Linked DNA regions of Orrella dioscoreae. The protein of the gene in region 1 interacts with the protein of each later gene in a pairwise test. Links are inferred from orthologs where the notes say so. Each region holds a gene or a part of one and is shown in the gene's direction. Other genes may lie near its edges.

Region 1 (4,191 bases):
CTACGTGTCGCCGGCGAGCATGCGCGCCTCCATCGCGGGCAAGATGCACGGCAACTTCTTCACCGTGGACCTGGACGAGACGCGCGAGATGTTCGAGCAGGTGCCCTGGGTTCGCCGCGCCACGCTGCGCCGGATCTGGCCGGACACGCTGCGCGTGGTGATCGAGGAGCACCAGCCGCTGGCGCTCTGGAACGAGAACCAGATGATCAACACCTGGGGCGAGGCATTCACGGCCAACCTCGGCGAGCTGGAGGACGACGCGGAACTGCCGCAGTTCACCGGCCCCGAAGGGACCGAGAGCCTGGTGGTCCAGCGCTACGCGGAACTCGCGCGCTGGTTCGCCCCGCTGCAGGTGCAGGTGACGACGCTTGCGCTCAGCCCGCGCTATGCCTGGCAGGTGCTGCTGTCGGACGGCATGCGGCTGGACCTGGGGCGCGACCCTGGCGCCGAGGCGCCGGACCCGCACGGGCTGCCCGGCGCGCTGCCTTTCTCGGCGCGCATCCAGCGCTTCGTGCAGGCCTGGCCGGCGCTGACGCGGCAACTGGGCGAGCGTGCCGTGGAGCACGCCGACCTGCGCTACACGAATGGGTTCGCGCTGACGCTGTCCGCGCCGCCTTCAACAACACAACCCAAGAAAAAGCCCTGAAGCCATGACCCGTGACATCAAAGACCTGATCGTTGCCCTCGATATCGGCACCAGCAAGGTGGTGGCGGTGGTGGCCGAGATCCTGCCCGAAGGCCGCTTCGAAGTGCTCGGCCTGGGCCAGCACGAGTCGCGCGGCATGCGCAAAGGCGTCGTCGTCAACATCGAGACCACGGTGAACTCGATCCAGCGCGCGCTGGAAGAGGCCGAGCTGATGGCCGACTGCAAGATCCGCGACGTCTACACCGGCATCGCCGGCAGCCACATCCGCAGCTTCAACTCCAGCGGCATGGTGGCCGTGAAGGACAAGGAAGTGACCGCCACCGACGTGGCCCGCGTGATCGAGACCGCCAAGGCGGTGAACATCCCGACCGACCAGCAGGTGCTGCACGTGCTGACGCAGGAGTTCATCGTCGACGGCCAGGAGGACATCCGCGAGCCCATCGGCATGAGCGGCCTGCGCCTGGAAGTGAAGGTGCACATCGTGACCGGCGCCGTGAGCGCCGCGCAGAACATCATCAAGTGCGTGCGCCGTTGCGGCCTGGAAGTGCAGGACCTGATCCTGCAGCCGCTGGCCTCCAGCATGGCGTGCCTGACGGCCGACGAGAAGGAGCTGGGCGTGGTGCTGGTGGACATCGGCGGCGGCACGACCGACGTGGCCATCTTCACCGGCGGCGCGATCCGCCATACCGCGGTGATTCCGATTGCCGGCGACCAGATCACCAACGACATCGCCGCCATGCTGCGCACGCCGACGCCGGATGCGGAAGAGATCAAGCTGCGCTATGGCGTGGCCAAGCAGGTGCTGGCCAGCCCCGACGAGAACGTCGAAGTGCCGGGACTGGGCGACCGCGGTCCGCGCCATGTCAAGCGCCAGGCGCTGGGCGCCGTGATCGAGCCCCGTATCGAAGAACTGTTCTCGCTGGTGCAGCAGGTGGTGCGCGAGTCGGGCTACGAAGACCTGCTGGCGTCGGGCGTGGTCCTGACCGGCGGCACGTCGCTGCTGCCGGGCGTCGTGGAGCTGGCCGAGGACGTGTTCCTGAAACCCGTGCGCGTGGCCGTGCCCGATTACGAAGGCAGCCTGGCGGACGTGATGCACAACCCGCGTTTCTCCACGGTGATGGGCCTGCTGACCGAGGCGCGCATGCAGCGCCTGCGCGGCCGCAAGGTGGCGCAGCAGACGGGCAGCTTCAAGCAGATCCTGGCGCGCATGCGGGAGTGGTTCATGAATTGAGCAAGAACGCCGTCGCGTCAGCAGCCGGGACGCGGGGGCGGCAGGCAAGGCAAGAACGGGCCGGGGTTGGCCTGGAGCAGGGAAGGGCGGAACGCGGGACGTTCCGCTGAGAGGAGGCGTATCAAACTCGCGGCGGGCGAAAGGCCGGCAACGACTTTGATGCGATTTCTGAAGAACAGGCTGTCGTGTTTTTGAATCGTATCTACTGACTTTGTGAGGGAGTCACACCATGAACTTCGAACTGTTGGACAACAACACCAAGGGCACCGTGATCAAGGTGGTCGGTGTCGGTGGCGCGGGCGGCAACGCCGTGGCCCACATGATCCGCTCCGGCGTGAGCGGCGTGGATTTCATCTGCTGCAACACGGATGCCCAGGCGCTGGCCGCCACGGAAGCGCCGGTGCAGATCCGTCTGGGCCGCACCGGCCTGGGCGCCGGCGCCAAGCCTGAGCAAGGCCGCGCCGCTGCCGAGACGGCACGCGAGGAGATCCGTTCGGCGCTGAATGGCGCCAACATGGTCTTCATCACGGCCGGCATGGGCGGCGGCACGGGCACGGGCGCGGGTCCGGTCGTGGCCGAAGTGGCCAAGGAACTGGGCATCCTGACCGTGGGCGTCGTGACCAAGCCTTTCACCTTCGAAGGCAACAAGCGCCTGAAGATGGCGGAAGACGGCATTGGCGAGCTGGCCAAGCACGTGCACTCGCTGATCGTCGTGCTGAACGAAAACCTGTACGACCTGATGGATGAAGACGCCACCCAGGACGACTGCTTCCGTTCCGCCGATGACGTGCTGCACAACGCTTGCGCGGGCATCGCCGAAATCATCAACGTGGAAGGCAACGTCAACGTCGACTTCGAAGACGTCAAGACGATCATGGGCGAGCAGGGCCAGGCCATGATGGGCACGGCCATCGCCAGCGGCGCCGACCGCGCGCGCGTGGCGGCCGAGCAGGCCATCGCTTGCCCGCTGCTGGAAGGCATCGATCTGAACGGCGCGCGTGGCGTGCTGGTCAACATCACTGCCAGCCGCTCGCTGAAGATGCGCGAAACCCGCGAAATCATGGACACCATCCGCAGCTATGCCGCGGACGATGCCACCGTGATCTTCGGCACCGCCTACGACGAGAACATGGGCGAAAGCCTGCGCGTGACCGTCGTGGCCACCGGCCTGGGCCGTTCGCAAAGCCGTCCGCAACTGGTGCAGAACACGGTTGAAGTGCTGCGCACCGGCACGGACAACGCACCGGTCGCCATGCAGCAGGGCGACTACCGCAATCTGGACATGCCTTCGGTGATCCGCAACCCGCGCAGCCAAGCTTCGGCCCAGGTGCGCGCCCTGGAAACCGCCGGCATGGATCATTTCGACATCCCGGCCTTCCTGCGCAAGCAGGCCGACTGAACCAGGGGGCGTCCTTGACGGACGCTTCCGGCGACTCCCTCCCCCGTCCCGGCCGCCGTTCCAGCCCGGCTGCCGGTGGCGGGTGTCGCCTGGCGCCTGGCGTGTCTTCACGCCAGGCGCCGGTTCACGTGGCGGGGTTTGGTGCAGTGTTTCAACGCGGTGATCCGGTTTCCCGGGGCAGTTCAGGGCCAGGGCATGACATTCCTTGTCTCTGAAACAGCCTGACACGTGCCTATGGGAATCATTCAGTATTTTTATCGTCCGGGGACCCCATCCGCATTACAATAGTGCTACTACTTCGGCAGATTGTCGTCTTTTTGCCGTCTTTCTAGTCCCAATTTCCGGTTTCCCATGTTTCGACAGCGCAGCATCCAGAACATCGTCCGCACCACAGGGGTGGGCCTGCACTCGGGCCGCCGGGTGGAGCTCACCCTGCGGCCGGCTGCGCCGGACACGGGGATCGTGTTCCATCGCGTGGACCTGCCCGAGATGGTCGACCTGCCCGCCGTCGCCCATGGCGTCAGCGACACGCGCCTGGCCTCGGTCCTGAGCCAGGGCAAGGTGCGCGTCTCGACGGTCGAGCATCTGATGTCGGCGCTGGCCGGCCTGGGCATCGACAATATCCACGTCGACCTGACGGCCGAGGAAGTGCCGATCATGGATGGCAGTGCCGGGACCTTCGTGTACCTGCTGCGCTCGGCCGGCATCGTCGAACAGAACGCACCCAAGAAATTCCTGCGCATCCTGGAAACCGTCGAAGTGCGTGAAGGCGAGGGCGACCGCGCCAAGTGGGCGCGCCTGGAGCCGCATGACGGCTTCGCGCTGTCCTTCTCCATCGATTTTCACCATCCGGCCATCAGTGCCACGTCCAATTTCGCCGAGATCGATTTCGCGACGCACTCCTATACGCGTGAA
Region 2 (4,332 bases), 1.1 Mb from region 1 along the record:
AGTAACCCCGGCGCTCCCACTCGGCGTACCAGCGCGACTCGAGCTCGGCGGGTTCGAAGCTCTTGGACAGTTCGGGCGTATCGGCGGAGGCGGGGGCAGTCATGAACGGGAATTCCGGGGTGATGGGGCTGTCGAATAAGGGCCGGCGTGGCGGCGGGCGGGGCGAAATGCGGGGCAAAAGCCGCCGCGCCCGGTGCTCGCGCCATGAGGCGAACCCGCAATTCTAAGAGATATGGATTGAAGCCTTGGCATGCTAGAATTCCGGGTTAGTGAAAATATTCGCGAAGTGTCTGAATTCATTCAACAAATTCAGGTCAAACAAAGTTGCCGGGAAAAGTGCTGCCCGCGGTGTTGTCCGTGTGTTGCCCGCCAGCTTTGTCCAGCAAAAATCACTCGGCGGACCCGCCGACAAGTTCGCTGCTCAGCCCGCTGAGCAAACCATTGAAGAAACCGGAGTTTTCCAGCATGTCCACTATTGAGCGCACCCTCTCGATCATCAAGCCCGACGCCGTCGCCAAGAACGTCATCGGCCAGATCGTGTCCCGCTTCGAACAAGCCGGCCTGAAGGTCGTGGCTGCCCGCCTGACCCAACTGTCGCGCGCCGAAGCCGAGCGCTTCTACGCCGTGCACAGCGCCCGTCCTTTCTTCAAGGACCTGGTCGACTTCATGATCTCGGGCCCCGTGTTCGTGCAAGTCCTGGAAGGCGAGAACGCCATCCTGAAGAACCGTGACCTGATGGGCGCCACGGACCCCAAGAAGGCAGAGAAGGGCACCATCCGCGCCGACTTCGCCGACAGCATCGACGCCAACGCCGTGCACGGTTCGGACGCCCCCGAAACCGCCGCCGTCGAAGTCGCTTTCTTCTTCCCCCAGATCGACGTCCACGGCCGCTAAGCCACCGGACCCGGTCCCCCGCGCCATGACTGCCGCCCCCTCCGTCAACCTGCTTGGACTCGATTCCGCCGCGCTTGCCGACCTCGTCGGACAGTGGGGGGGGAAGCCGTTTCGCGCCAAGCAGTTGATGCGGTGGGTGCACCAGCGTGGCGTGGGCGACTTCGACGCCATGAGCGACTTGGCGCGCGATTTCCGCGCCCAGCTCGCCGGCCAGGCCGAGATCGCCACCCCGCCCGTGCTCACCGAGCAACGCTCCACCGACGGCACCCGCAAGTGGTTGTTCGACGTGGGGCAGGGCAATGCCATCGAGACCGTCTTCATCCCCGAGGACGACCGGGGCACATTGTGCATTTCCAGCCAGGCCGGCTGTACCGTGGCCTGCCGCTTCTGTTCCACCGGCCATCAGGGGTTCAACCGGAACCTGACGACCGCCGAAATCATCGGCCAGCTGTGGCATGCCCGCCGGACCCTGTCCGACGACTCGGGCTCCGCGCGCCTGGCCGGCGCCGGCCAGGCCGATGCGCCCGCCAAGCTGATCAGCAACGTGGTCATGATGGGCATGGGCGAACCCCTGCTCAACTACGAGCCCGTGCTGGCGGCGCTGCGCCTCATGCTCGACGACAACGCCTATGGCCTGTCGCGCCGCCGCGTCACGGTGTCCACGTCCGGCGTGGTGCCCATGATGGACAAGCTGGGCCGCGATTGCCCGGTGGCGCTGGCCGTCTCGCTGCACGCGCCCAACGACGCGCTGCGCGACGATCTCGTGCCGCTGAACCGCAAGTACCCGCTGGCCGAGCTGCTGGCCGCCTGCGAGCGCTACCTCGAACACGCGCCGCGTGATTTCATCACTTTCGAATACTGCATGCTCGACGGCGTCAATGACTCCGACGCGCATGCCCGCGAACTGGTGCGCATCGCGCGCCAGGTCCGTTGCAAGCTCAACCTGATCCCTTTCAACCCCTTCCCGCAGTCGGGGCTCAAGCGCTCGCCCGCGGCGCGCGTGAAGCAGTTCGCGCAGCGCCTGATGGACGCCGACGTGCTGACCACCGTGCGCAAGACGCGCGGCGACGACATCGACGCCGCCTGCGGCCAGTTGGCCGGGGATGTGAAGGATCGCACCCGCATCACCGAACGCCTGTCCACCCGCAAGAACGCCATTCCTATCGTGGAGCTCCGCGCATGAAGCTGGATACCGCCGCAGTTCCCGCCCCTGCGCGCGCGCAGGCCGTGGGTGCCAGTGGGCAGCCTGCGGCGTCGGCTTCCAGCGTGGCGGCCTCCGCGTCGGTGGGGCCCGCGCTGCGCGCCTTGCGCCAGGCCAAGGGCCTGTCGCTGGAAGAAGTGTCCCGCCGCCTGAAATTCTCCGCCCGCCAGATCTCGGCCCTCGAGGAAGAGCGCTGGAAGGACCTGCCCAGCGGCGTGTCGCTGCGCGGGCTGGTGCGCAACTATTCCCGCCTGCTGGGCGCCGACCCCGATGCGCTCACGGCGGCGCTCGAGCCCTACCTGGGCGGCACCGCGGCGGGCCTGGCGCGTTCCATCAATCATGTCCATACCGCCACGCCTGCCGAAGAGCGGCAGGGGTCGGGCTCCGGCCTCTGGCTGGGCCTGATCGTCCTGCTGCTCCTGGCTGGCCTGGGTTACGCTTTCTGGCAGGGCTGGCTGCCCACGCAATGGCTGTCGTCGTTCGGCCTGGGCACGACGCCCGCCGCCGGCGGCAACTGAGCCCGCCACGACCGGATTGCCGCGTGAACACTTGCCGCGGCCATCGGGTCTTCGTCCGGAACCACGCATCATGCAAGACACCCTGATTCCCTGCGCCGAGCCCCAGCCCGCGCCCGTCGGTCCGCTGGGCCGTCACGCCACCCGCGCCGTGGCAGTCACCTGGGGTGACCGCGTCGTCACCATCGGCGGTTCCTCGCCGGTGGTGGTGCAGTCGATGACCAACACCGACACCGCGCTGGCCATCGATACGGCCATCCAGGTCAAGGACCTTGCCCTGGCGGGCTCCGAGCTGGTGCGCATCACGGTGAACACGCCCGAGGCCGCCAAGGAAGTGCCGGCCATCCGCGAGCAGCTCGACCGCATGGGCGTGCCGGTGCCGCTGGTGGGCGATTTCCACTACAACGGCCACAAGCTGCTCACGCAGTTTCCCGAGTGCGCGCAGGCCTTGTCCAAGTACCGGATCAACCCGGGCAACATGGGCGGGGGCAAGAAGCGCGACGACAATTTCGCCCAGATGATCGAAGTGGCTGCCCGCTACGACAAGCCGGTGCGTATCGGCGTGAACTGGGGCAGCCTGGACCACGAGCTGATGGCGCGCATGATGGACGAGAACAGTCGCCGCGCGCAGCCCTGGCCGGCCCAGGCCGTCATGCGCGAGGCGCTGGTGGTGTCGGCCATCACCAATGCCCGGCGCGCCGAGGCGCTGGGCCTGGGCGGCGACAGGATCGTGCTGTCCTGCAAGGTCAGCCATGTCCAGGACCTGATCGCGGTCTATCGCGACCTGTCATCCCGTTGCGACTACCCGCTGCACCTGGGCCTGACCGAAGCCGGCATGGGCAGCAAGGGCATCGTGGCGTCCACCGCCGCCCTGGGCGTGCTGCTGCAGGAAGGCATCGGCGACACCATCCGCATCTCGCTCACCCCCGAGCCGGGCGGCGACCGCACCCGCGAAGTCGTGGTCGGACAGGAAATCCTGCAGACCATGGGGCTGCGCGCGTTCACGCCCATGGTCGTGGCGTGCCCGGGTTGCGGACGCACCAGCAGCACTTTCTTCCAGGAACTGGCCGACGACATCCAGTCCTTCCTGCGCCGCCAGATGCCCATCTGGCGCGAGCAGTATCCGGGCGTCGAGTCCATGAACGTCGCGGTCATGGGCTGTGTCGTGAACGGTCCCGGCGAAAGCCGCCATGCCGACATCGGCATCAGCCTGCCCGGCACCGGCGAGATCCCCTCGGCGCCGGTGTTCGTCGACGGCGAGCGCACGGTCACGCTCAAGGGCGACCACATCGCCCAGGAATTCCAGGCCATCGTCGAGAACTACGTGGCGCGCCGGTATGGCGCCCCTCTCGTGGTCCAGGACTGAACCCGCGGGCGGCTTTCCGGTCCGACCCTTGGACGCAGGAGGCGTTCGTCCCCTGCGTCCCTGCAGCAATCTGTCAGAAGCAAGTAAACTGGCCGCCGCGCGCGCGAGACACGCTCAGCGCCACGGACAACAAATAATGACCCAGGCTTTCCAGAAACTCGCCGCCATCCGCGGCATGAACGACATTCTTCCCGAGGCGGGCGCCCGCTGGGAGCAGTTCGAGGCCATCGTGCGCGACTGGCTCCAGTCCTACGGCTACCGCAACATGCGCGCGCCGGTGCTCGAGCACACGCGCCTCTTCACGCGCGGCATCGGCGAGGTGACCGACATCGTCGAGAAGGAGATGTACTCCTTCA
Region 3 (4,271 bases), 3.4 Mb from region 1 along the record:
GGCTTCCAGGCGCTCGACCACGGCGGCGTCGAAGGGGCTGACGTACTGGCCCAGCATCTTGCTGGCGGCGGTGGTGCGCCAGCCGCGCGTGACGAAGACGTCCTTGTGGGCGATGGGCACGCCGGTCAACGGGCCGGCCTGGCCGGCGGCAATGCGGGCGTCGGCGGCGCGGGCCTGGGCCAGCGTGAGTTCGGCGTCGACGTGCAGGAAGGCATTGAGGCTGGCGCGGGCCGCGATGGCGTCCAGCGCGCTTTGCGCGAGATCAACGGCGCTGACGTCGCGGCGCTCCAGCGCGGCGCGCACGCCGGCCACGCCGTCGAATTGGGTGTGCAGGGGGGAAGACATTATTCGATGACCTTGGGAACCAGGAAGAGACCGTCGGCGCAGGCCGGCGCATTGGCCATGAGGCTGGCGCGGCGGTCTTCGGAGCCGGGCGGCTCGGTGGCGACGTCGTCGCGCAGGCGCAGCACCACGTCTTCATAGGCGGACAGCGGGTGCGCCAGGGGCTCGACGCCGCTGGTGTCCACGGATTGCAGCCGTTCTATCAGGCCGAGCAGGCCATTGAGCTCTGCCTGGGCATGCTGCAGCTTTTCGGGGGGGAGGGCGATGCGGGCCAGCCGGGCAATGCGTGCGACGTCTTGTTCGTTCAGCGCCATGGGGAAATGTCAAAAACGGAGGGGCGGAGGGCGGAGGAGCGCGCTGGACGATACGCGGTCCGGGAGGCCCGGAAACCAAGAATAGCCAGTATTTTCGCGCTGTTTCAAAGAAATTATAAGTTATCATTCATTGTTTAATCGCGGTTGCGCCGCTGCTTGACGACGCTGTGACAGCGTCTCGCCCGGTCGCCCGCGGTTTTGTCGTTTGCAGTTCCATTTCGTCCTCCTTTTGTCCCCAATTCCTAGATAGCTGAGCCCCATGTTCGGATTTCTGCGCAGTTATTTCTCCAGCGACATGGCCATCGACCTCGGTACGGCCAACACGCTGATCTACGTCCGTGGTAAAGGCATCGTCCTCGACGAGCCGTCGGTCGTCGCCATCCGCCACGAAGGCGGTCCTCACGGCAAGAAGATCATCCAGGCCGTCGGCCACGAAGCCAAGCAGATGCTGGGCCGCGTGCCCGGCAACATCGAAGCCATCCGCCCCATGAAGGACGGCGTCATCGCCGACTTCACCGTGACCGAGCAGATGCTCAAGCAGTTCATCCGCATGGTCCACCCGCGCAACATGCTGGCGCCCAGCCCGCGCATCATCGTCTGCGTGCCTTGCGGTTCCACCCAGGTGGAACGCCGCGCCATCCGCGAGTCCGCGTTGGGCGCAGGCGCCAGCCAGGTGTTCCTCATCGAGGAGCCGATGGCGGCTGCGATCGGCGCCGGCCTGAATGTGTCGGACGCCAGCGGCTCGATGGTCGTCGACATCGGCGGCGGCACCACCGAGGTCGCCGTGATCTCGCTGGGTGGCATGGTCTACAAGGGTTCCGTGCGCGTCGGCGGCGACAAGTTCGACGAGGCCATCGTCAACTACATCCGCCGCAACTACGGCATGCTGATCGGCGAGCCCACCGCCGAACTCATCAAGAAGGAAATCGGCTCGGCCTTCCCGGGTTCCGAAGTCCGCGAGATCGAGGTCAAGGGCCGCAACCTGGCCGAAGGCGTGCCGCGCAGCTTCACCGTTTCCTCCAACGAAATCCTCGAGTCGCTGACCGATCCGCTGAACCAGATCGTGTCGGCCGTGAAGATCGCGCTGGAAAACACCCCGCCCGAACTGGGCGCGGACATCACCGACAAGGGCATCGCCCTGACCGGCGGTGGCGCGCTGCTGCGCGACCTGGATCGCCTGCTGCAGGAAGAAACCGGTCTGCCCGTGGTCGTGGCCGAAGATCCGCTCACCTGCGTGGTGCGTGGTTGCGGCGACGCCCTTGAGCACCTGGAAAAGCTGGGCGCCATTTTCCTCAACGACTGAGGTCGGCTGGCCGCCGGTTCATCGCTGGCGGTGGCTGGCGGGTAGGCCCCAGGCGGCCCGCTGCCCTGATTTTCGATGCGACAAACTGCATTGCCCCGGATGTTCCGGCGCGGCCCGCCAGCAGAGGTCAAACTGCTGGTCCTGGCCTTGCTGTCGCTCGCCATGCTGGTGGCTGACGCGCAGTGGCGGGTTTTCGAGCCCGTGCGCCAGACTGTCTCCATCGCGCTGTATCCCTTCCAGCGCGCGGTGCTGCTGCCGCGCGACCTGGTGCGCCAGGTCAACGACTGGACCAACGCCGCCACGCTGGTGCGCACCGAGAACGAAGCCTTGCAGCGCCAGCGCATCGAGCTCGCGCAGGTGTCCACGCACGCGGCGCAGCTGGCCGCCGAAAACGCGCAGTTGCGCCGGCTGCTGGGGGTGTCCGACACGACCCAGCAATCCGCCGTGGTGGTCGAGGTGCTGTACGAGCCCGCCAGCGCCTTCAATCAGCGCCTGGTCTTCAACAAGGGCAGTTCCTCGGGCATTGCGCCCGGCATGCCCGTGATCGACGAGGGCGGCGTGGTGGGCCAGATCGTGCGCGTCACCCCGATGACGGCCGAGGCCGCGCTGCTCACCGATGACCAGGTGTCCATCCCGGTGCAGCTGCTGCGCAATGGCCTGCGGCTCATCGCCTTTGGCGGCGCGGCGCAGGGCAAGGTCGAGGTGCGCTACCTGACGGCCGACGCCGATATCCGCGAGGGCGATACCCTCGTCACCAGCGGCGTGGGCGGTCTCTTCCCGGCAGGCCTGCCCGTGGCCCGTGTCGATCTGGTCGAGCGCGATTCCGCATCGGGTTTCGCCCGGGCGGTTGCCGAGCCACTGGCGCACCCCGAGCGTTACCGGCATTTCCTGGTGCTGCAGGTCAACAGCGCCATTCCTGAACCGAGCGCGGCGCCGGCTGTCCAAGCCGATCCCGCGCCCACCACCAACGACGCAGACGGTGCAAGTCCGAAAGCCGATTGACCCCTCCGCCACGCGTTCGCGCGCGAGCAGCCCGCCCGTTCCCCGGCCCAAGTCGGTGGAGCCGGACACGCTTGTGCGCCCCGCACGCGGCATGTTCGTCTGGGGCACGGTGCTGTTCGTCTGGCTGATTTCCCTGTTGCCGTGGCGCCTGTGGCCGGCCGCGCCCGACCTGCTGCTGCTGGTGCTGGCATTCTGGTGCGCCCATGAGCCGCGCCGCGTCGGCATGATGGCCGCATTCGTGTTCGGCCTGCTGATGGATGTGCACGATGCGCGCCTGCTGGGCGAGCACGCGCTGATCTACACCTTGGTGGCCTATGGCACCATCGTCCTGCACCGGCGCCTGCAGCGCTTCGACCTGTTCGCGCAGGCGCTGCACATGATGCCGGTGTTCGTCGTCGCCCAGCTTTTCGGGCTGGCGCTGCATGCCTGGCTGACCGGCGCCTGGCCGGGCTGGCACTGGACGCTGGGCCCTGCCGTCACCGCGGCGCTGTGGCCCGTGGTGGGTTGGCTGCTGCAGTTGCCGCAGCGGCACTCCGAAGACACCGAAGCATCGAAGGGCTGAGGCCCGCAGATCCGCCCCATGTTCGAATTCAAGCAGACCGGCCAGCAGCAGAAACAGCGATTCAGGCTGCGCGCCTGGGTCGCTGCCGTGTTCGCGCTGGCCTGCTTCGGCGTGCTGGTGGCGCGCCTGTGGCATCTGCAGGTCGACCGCTACGAAGGCCTGGCGGCCCGCGCCGACCGCAATCGCATCGCCGTGGTGCCGATTCCGCCGCGTCGCGGCGAGATCGTCGACCGCAATGGCGAGGTGCTGGCGCGCAACTATCGCGCCTATACGCTTGAGGTGGTGCCCGCCATGGCGGGGCCCCTGGACGAGCTCTTCAAGTCCTTGCAGGGTCTGGTGCCGGTGACCCCGGCGGATGAGCGGCGCTTTCGCCGCCGCGTATCCGAGTCCAGCCGCTATGCCAGCGTCATGCTGCGCAACAACCTCACCGAGGCCGAGGCCTCGGGCTTCGCCGCCCATTCCTTCCTGTACCCGGGCGTGTCGCTGAAGGCCCGCTGGGTGCGCGAGTATCCGCAAGGCGCCTCCGCGGGGCACGTCGTGGGATATATCGGCCGCATCTCCGAAACCGACGTCGAGATGCTCGAGGAAGAAGACAGGCTGGGCAATTACCGCGGCACCGAGGTCATCGGCAAGAAGGGCCTGGAGAAGACCTGGGAGAGCGTTCTGCACGGCCGCACGGGCCTGGAAGAGGTCGAGGTCACGGCCACTGGCAGGCCCATGCGCACGCTGCGGCGCATCGACCCCGTGC

Evidence for each region.
Region 2: the proteins of ftsZ (region 1) and rlmN interact in binary tests that used the Escherichia coli proteins (3 or more experiments, as listed by UniProt). The link is inferred for Orrella dioscoreae from one-to-one orthologs.
Region 3: the proteins of ftsZ (region 1) and ODI_RS20430 interact in binary tests that used the Escherichia coli proteins (3 or more experiments, as listed by UniProt). The link is inferred for Orrella dioscoreae from one-to-one orthologs.

What each region holds. Positions count from the first base shown.
Region 1 is NZ_LT907988.1:1,030,562-1,034,752, forward strand. Bases 1,335-4,191 are described here. They hold ftsZ (cell division protein FtsZ), read left to right. Parts: upstream 1,335-2,106; coding sequence 2,107-3,276; downstream 3,277-4,191. Other genes in these bases: ftsA (cell division protein FtsA), read left to right, coding at 1,335-1,877; lpxC (UDP-3-O-acyl-N-acetylglucosamine deacetylase), read left to right, coding at 3,628-4,191. Also shown: ODI_RS04690 (cell division protein FtsQ/DivIB), read left to right, coding at 1-646; more of ftsA, read left to right, coding at 651-1,334. UniProt on the Escherichia coli protein: Essential cell division protein that forms a contractile ring structure (Z ring) at the future cell division site. The regulation of the ring assembly controls the timing and the location of cell division.
Region 2 is NZ_LT907988.1:2,119,178-2,123,509, forward strand. Bases 1-2,998 are described here. They hold rlmN (23S rRNA (adenine(2503)-C(2))-methyltransferase RlmN), read left to right. Parts: upstream 1-919; coding sequence 920-2,077; downstream 2,078-2,998. Other genes in these bases: ODI_RS09880 (valine--tRNA ligase), read right to left, coding at 1-103; ndk (nucleoside-diphosphate kinase), read left to right, coding at 466-894; ODI_RS09895 (helix-turn-helix domain-containing protein), read left to right, coding at 2,074-2,613; ispG (flavodoxin-dependent (E)-4-hydroxy-3-methylbut-2-enyl-diphosphate synthase), read left to right, coding at 2,684-2,998. Outside these bases: more of ispG, read left to right, coding at 2,999-3,976; hisS (histidine--tRNA ligase), read left to right, coding at 4,113-4,332.
Region 3 is NZ_LT907988.1:4,451,906-4,456,176, reverse strand. The notes cover bases 1-2,937. They hold ODI_RS20430 (rod shape-determining protein), read left to right. Parts: upstream 1-915; coding sequence 916-1,959; downstream 1,960-2,937. Other genes in these bases: mreC (rod shape-determining protein MreC), read left to right, coding at 2,035-2,937; gatC (Asp-tRNA(Asn)/Glu-tRNA(Gln) amidotransferase subunit GatC), read right to left, coding at 345-656; gatA (Asp-tRNA(Asn)/Glu-tRNA(Gln) amidotransferase subunit GatA), read right to left, coding at 1-348. In the rest of the region: more of mreC, read left to right, coding at 2,938-2,961; rod shape-determining protein MreD, read left to right, coding at 3,017-3,523; mrdA (penicillin-binding protein 2), read left to right, coding at 3,542-4,271. UniProt on the Escherichia coli protein: Forms membrane-associated dynamic filaments that are essential for cell shape determination. Acts by regulating cell wall synthesis and cell elongation, and thus cell shape.